DNA from 3 places in the Pseudoalteromonas sp. Ld19 genome. Region 1 is predicted to be linked to each of the others. Evidence: predicted binding sites of a transcription regulator. Region 1 holds the regulator's gene; each other region holds the start of a gene.
The links. The regulator MetJ, encoded in region 1, represses methionine synthesis genes. The targets are predictions, from matches to a motif close to TAGACGTCTAGACGTCTA.
Positions count from the first base shown of each region.

Region 2: metK (methionine adenosyltransferase) is a predicted target of MetJ. The motif match lies at 1,369-1,386, and genes of this name have one in related genera.
Region 3: ACJJVZ_RS07215 (methylenetetrahydrofolate reductase) is a predicted target of MetJ. The motif match lies at 1,496-1,513, and genes of this name have one in related genera.

Region 1 is NZ_JBISHA010000017.1:47,069-49,351, forward strand. Features, by position in the region: gene ACJJVZ_RS05245 (malic enzyme-like NAD(P)-binding protein) at 1-806, shown strand, start outside; gene metJ (met regulon transcriptional regulator MetJ) at 901-1,221, opposite strand; gene metB (cystathionine gamma-synthase) at 1,420-2,283, shown strand, end outside.
Region 2 is NZ_JBISHA010000021.1:854,898-857,180, reverse strand. Features, by position in the region: gene metK (methionine adenosyltransferase) at 116-1,267, opposite strand; gene tkt (transketolase) at 1,570-2,283, shown strand, end outside.
Region 3 is NZ_JBISHA010000017.1:443,600-445,882, forward strand. Features, by position in the region: gene ACJJVZ_RS07215 (methylenetetrahydrofolate reductase) at 496-1,452, opposite strand; gene ACJJVZ_RS07220 (M16 family metallopeptidase) at 1,703-2,283, shown strand, end outside.

The sequences.
Region 1 (2,283 bases):
AAAAAGCGTTAATTGAGCGCTGTAGCATTCCAGTTTTTCATGACGATCAACACGGCACCGCCATTGTTACCGCTGCAGGTATGCTTAATGCGCTTGAGGTACAGGGAAAGTCAATTGAAGATGCGACTATTGTTTGTTTAGGGGCCGGTGCCGCTGCTGTTGCGTGCATGGAGTTACTAATTAAGTGTGGTGCGCTACGCGAGCATATCTATATGTTAGATCGCAAAGGGGTTATTCACACACGCCGTGATGATTTAAATGAGTACAAGCAATTGTTTGCCAATAATACCGATAAACGTACGTTGCAAGATGTAATTGCAGACGCAGATGTATTTGTTGGTGTATCGGGACCTAATTTATTAGGTGCTGAAGATTTAAAGTTAATGGCTGATAAGCCGGTTGTGTTTGCGTGCTCAAACCCAGATCCTGAAATAGATCCTGCACTCGCACACAGCGCACGTAACGATTTAATTATGGCAACAGGGCGCTCTGATTACCCTAATCAGGTTAACAACGTTTTATGTTTCCCGTTTATTTTCCGTGGCGCACTTGATGTTCGTGCAAGCGCGATTAACGACGAAATGAAAATAGCCGCAGTAGAGGCTATTCGCAGTATTGCTAAAGAGCCTGTACCGGCTGAAGTATTAAAAGCCGCAGGTGTGGATAAATTAGAATTTGGCGCTCATTATATTATTCCAAAGCCGATGGACCCACGTTTACTTCCACGTATAGCAAGGGCAGTAGCGCTTGCTGCTGTTGAGTCGGGTGTAGCGCGTATTGAGCTACCTGAAAACTATATGCAGTAAAGTATGCAGTAAAGTATGCAGTAAAATATGCAGTAAAATTCAGTTATAAAAAAACCTCAGTAATTACTGAGGTTTTTTTATGTTTTTTAAACGCTTAATCTTCATTTAAAACAGGTACTTCAAGCCCCATTTCTTGCATTATTTTTTTCACTTCTTCTGGTACTTTTTCGGCATTATCTTTACGTAAATCGTCGTCATTAGGTAAAGGTTGGCCTGTAAATGCATGTAAAAAAGCTTCGCATAATAGTTCACTGTTTGTCGCATGGCGTAGGTTACTAATTTGACGACGTGTACGTTCATCAGTTAATACTTTTAATACATTTAGTGGGATCGAAACGGTGATCTTTTTAACTTGTTCTGATTTTTTACCGTGTTCTGCGTATGGGTGAATATACTCACCATTCCATTTAGCCATAAGATGTATCGTTGCCTCAGATTATTAATTGCTCACACAAGATAAAAGCGTGTGAATATGCGTGAAATTCTATCGATTTAAAAAAGATAGTCAAATACTTGTTATTTAGCCATCTAGCGGTTTAAATGTTTTGACTTCTTAAATTGAATAAACTACTCTTTTAGACGTCTAAACATCCAAATTAATTAGGTGACAAGTATGAGTGGAAAAAATAAAGCAACTATTGCAGTGCGTAGCGGTATAGAGGCTGATAAACAGCATGGTGCAGTGGTAGCTCCACTCTATTTGTCGACAACGTATTCGTTTGCTGATTTTGATACTAAGCGCCAATATGATTACGGCCGTAGCGGTAATCCTAATCGTGATATTTTAGCTGAAACGCTTGCAGAGCTCGAAGGTGGGGCGCGTGGCATTATTACAGCTACAGGCATGGCTGCTGTGCATTTAGCTACGCAGCTACTTAATCACGACGATACATTGGTGATCCCACACGACTGTTACGGTGGTAGTTATCGTTTATTTACTTCATTACAAAAGCGCGGCTTATTAAAACTTAAAGTTTTAGACTTAACTAAACAACAGAGCCTTGATCAAATATTAGAGATTAAACCAAAATTAATTTGGATAGAAACACCCAGTAACCCAGTATTACGTTTAACTGATATTAAAGCGGTCACTGAAATTGCAAAACAATGCGGTGCATTGGTTGCAGCAGATAACACATTTTTGTCACCAGCATTACAAAACCCAATTAAATTTGGAGTAGACATTGTCGTGCACTCTACAACTAAGTATATCAATGGCCATTCGGATGTTGTTGGTGGTGCAGTCATAACCGCAACACAAGCACTGGGTGATGAACTTGCTTGGTGGGCAAATAATATTGGTATTACAGGGGCACCTTTTGATAGCTACTTAACATTACGAGGTTTGCGTACCTTAAATATCCGTTTAAAACAGCACCAAGAAAACGCATTAGCAATTGCTAAGTATCTTGAAGAATCTGAGTTTGTTAGCCAAGTTTATTATCCAGGTCTTGAGTCGCATCCTCAACATGAATTA
Region 2 (2,283 bases), on a different contig from region 1:
TTACGCATAAAAAAAGCGCCAATTGGCGCTTTTTTTATATTTAAACTGAACACTGGTTAAGAGATTTACTAACTTATTATCCAGGGTTCAGTTATTTAGATAGTTACTTAACCAATTAAAGGCCAGCTGCTGCGCGAAGTGCGTCAGCTTTATCTGTACGTTCCCAAGGAAATTCGTCACGACCAAAGTGGCCGTAAGCCGCTGTAGGAAGGTAGATAGGGCGCTCTAAATCAAGCATTTGAATTAAGCCGTAAGGACGTAAGTCAAAGTGTTCACGAATAAGCTCGATTAAACGGCTTTCTTCTAGCTTGCTTGTACCAAACGTTTCAACGCTGATAGAAGTAGGCTCTGCAACACCAATTGCGTAAGAAACTTGTAGCTCACACTTGTCAGCAAGACCAGCAGCAACAATATTTTTAGCAACATAACGTGCAGCGTATGCCGCGCTACGGTCAACTTTTGATGGATCTTTACCTGAGAAAGCACCACCACCGTGACGAGCCATACCACCGTATGTATCTACAATGATTTTACGACCAGTTAAACCACAATCGCCCATTGGTCCGCCAATCACAAAACGACCTGTTGGGTTAATAAAGAACTTAGTCGCACTTGTAATAAGTTCTGCAGGAAGTACTGGCTTGATGATTGTTTCCATCACAGCTTCAACTAAATCAGCTTGAGAAATATCTTCGCTGTGCTGAGTAGACAGGACAACAGCATCAATACCTACTGGTTTGCCGTTTTCGTATGCAAACGTCACTTGAGATTTTGCATCAGGACGTAACCAGTTAAGCTCGCCGCTTTTACGAACCTCAGCTTGGCGTTGTACTAAGCGGTGTGAGTAAGTAATTGGAGCTGGCATCAGTACTTCTGTTTCGTTACATGCGTAACCAAACATTAAGCCTTGGTCGCCCGCGCCTTGTTCTTCTGGGCTAGTACGGTCAACACCTTGGTTAATGTCTGGAGACTGTTTACCAATAGTGTTTAAAATTGCACATGAGTCTGCATCAAAACCCATGTCTGAATTTGTGTAGCCAATGTCACGGATTGTTTTACGTGTAATTTCTTCGATATCAACCCATGCGCTAGTCGTGATTTCACCACCAACCATAACCATACCGGTTTTCACGTAAGTTTCACACGCTACGCGGGCATGAGAGTCTTGCTCTAGGATCGCATCAAGTACCGCATCAGAGATTTGATCGGCGATTTTATCCGGATGACCTTCAGAAACAGATTCAGAAGTAAATAAATGTTTTGCCATTGTATTTCTGCTCACAAATATTGCGCTTCACAAACGTCGGTATTAGCGCTAAAAAATTAAGGGGCGTATTTTATCGAAAACAAAACACCTTGCATAGTGTTTTTACGCCTAGACGTCTAAATAAAATAACTAATATCATTATGGTCTTAAAAAATATTCATAATAGCTCCTTTTATAGGGTTTTTAATTGCACACAGCCCCCACAATAAGTAAGAATAGATGTATTACAGTGTCCAAGTTACTTGGATGTATAAACGAATACATTAATACCCGTGCAAATACACATAAAGGTAGGAGAATTCATGCCATCTCGCAAAGAACTTGCAAATGCTATTCGCGTCTTGTCAATGGACGCAGTACAAAAGGCCAAATCTGGTCACCCTGGAGCCCCAATGGGCATGGCCGATATCGCAGAAGTATTATGGCGCGATTATTTAAAACATAACCCAACCAATCCAGAGTGGGCTGACCGAGATCGATTTATATTATCGAACGGCCACGGTTCAATGCTTATCTATTCTCTATTGCACCTAAGTGGTTACGACTTACCACTGGACGAAATTAAAAACTTCCGTCAAATGCACTCAAAAACACCAGGTCACCCTGAATATGGTTATGCACCAGGAATCGAAACTACTACGGGTCCATTAGGTCAAGGGATCACAAATGCTGTAGGCATGGCAATTGCTGAAAAAGCACTCGCTGCACAGTTTAACCGTGAAGGTCACGATATAGTTGATCATTTTACCTATGCATTTATGGGCGATGGTTGCCTAATGGAAGGTATTTCTCATGAAGCGGGTTCACTTGCAGGCACATTAGGCCTAGGTAAACTTGTTGCATTTTGGGATGATAACGGCATTTCAATCGATGGCGAAGTAGAAGGTTGGTTTACTGATGATACGCCAGCTCGTTTTAAAGCCTACGGTTGGCATGTAATTAGTGGTGTTGATGGTCACGACAGTGATGCAGTAAGTGCTGCAATTACAGAAGCAAAAAGCGTTACCGATAAGCCA
Region 3 (2,283 bases), 400 kb from region 1:
TGGGTAGCGCCTGTTTGGCATTAATGCTTCGTTATCGCCTATTTATGGGGAGTAACCACACACCATAGGCTCTGCCTTGCCTGAATACCAAACAGGCTGCTGCAAATTTAACCTTGAAAGATAAAGAGGCCCTAGATTCTAATAACTATTACTTTTGAGAAGCACCTAGATAAGGTGCTTTTTGCATTTTTAAGGTTCTAATTAAAAGCTTTAGTATGGTTTAGCTATGTAAAAACAAGAGTTATCAACAGGGGTTTGTGGGTAACGTGTGCTTATCGTGTGCGCTTGCTTGGGGCTTAATTTTAATTACTATTTTATGTAAATAACGCTTGCGTAAAATCCGCCGCTCCCTATAATGCGACCCCACTGAGACGGGAAAGGTCAACGCCTAGCGAGACCCAAACTACTCAGGGTGTTAAGTAAAACTTAGTGTTGATAAATATAACGTTTACCAAAATTAAGTGTTGACAAAACCCCGAACCCCGAACCCCGCAATTAAGCTATCAGTTTCTCCGCAAGGTTAAGCTCCATTGTTGCTTTTAATAAACGATATAAATTAATAGACGCATCTATTTCTTCTTTACGATTGGTTAAGCTTTCAATATTTAAACCCAGTGGCACACCTAAGTGAGCACAGCTTTTTAAAATCGAGTCGAGGTTTTCGCGACAAATACGCACTGATTCGCTTAGTGTATTTTCCGAATCAAGCATGCGCCATTTAGTTGCCTCTGGCACTGAGATACCTAGCCACTGCATAAACTCTAAGGTTTTTTCACCACCACAAGGCGTAAAGGTCAATATGATCCGATTAGGTGTTAGGCCTTGTGTTTTACATGTGCGCGCATAACTGGTTATTAAATCTATGGTTGCTTGTGCATTGTAAACGGCTTGAGAGATAAAAAACTGGCACCCTTGTGCTGTTTTTTCTATTAAGCGTTGGTGCTCGTTGCGCTTATTGGCATGGCGCTCAGCAATGGTTACACCACCTAAAAAGAAATCATCTGATTGCTCAGCCAATGCTTTATACGCATCTGGCAGACTTAGCTTTATATCACCTATCGATGATGGGCTACCTACTAAAACAACATTTTGTAAATCGTAGTCGTTTTTAGTTTCACTTAGCCAATCCTTAAATTCGCCTACGCCACGCTGTGCCACACTTTTATAAGTAATTACATCTTGTGCAGATAAATTACGTAGTAAATGGCTGTATTCACGTGGATCAACGGTTTGTTTAAACGCAAATGGACGGGCTTGATTAGTTCGGCTGCTTTCGTCTTGAATGTCATAAATAATCACACCGTCATATTCAATTTCGTGTAAACGGCCTAATAACTTTTCGGCAATGATTTTTAATTGCGCTTTATCAGTCCCAATTTTTGGCGGTGTTGTGCCAATTAGGTAAACACCTTGGTTGGTGTCCTGTATTTTTTCTTGAAGTGATAAAGCCATAATCCCCATTCCAGCTAAGTTTGTTCTGATGGATTTAATATAGCAGCCATTTAGACGTCTAGATAGATTTATTTAATGAAAGTTTTTCAACTAACATGATGTTTATTCATAGTGCTTGTTCCCATAATGTGTAATTGACACAGTTGTTTACATAATAAATCCCCTTGGGACTCTTATATTTATTGGCTTTGGGGCATAATTAAAGAGTTAAATCTGACAACAAATTTGCTCAATTTAAAAAGGGACAACAATGAAATTTAAATTATTAGCAACCAGCTTAGCGGTATCGCTGGCGTTAACGGGTTGCGCCATGCAACAAAACCAAAGCACGCAAACAACAGCACAACAAGAACAAGTAAATAAAGCTGATGACCGTGTTTTTTCGCAAGACTATTTAATTGAAGAGCTAGAAAACGGCTTACGTGTCATGGTTGTTAAAACTGATTACCCTGATGTAGTCTCGCTGCAAATTCCGGTATCGGTTGGATCGCGTAACGAAGTTGAAGAAGGCAAAACAGGCTTTGCTCACTTTTTTGAACACATGATGTTCAAAGGCTCACAAAAATACCCAGAAGACGTATATTCAGACATTTTAAAAAATTCAGGTGTAGATAACCGCGCGTATACAACAAACGATTACACAAACTATCATCTAAATTTTTCAAAGCAGCACCTTGATAAAGTACTTGAGCTTGAAGCTGATATTTTTCAAAACTTAAGCTACACCGAAGAGCAATTTAGAACAGAAGCACAAACGGTAAAAGGTGAGTACTTAAAAAACAACGCGAGCCCAATTCGTAAATTATTAAGCGCTGTACGCGAAGAAGCGTT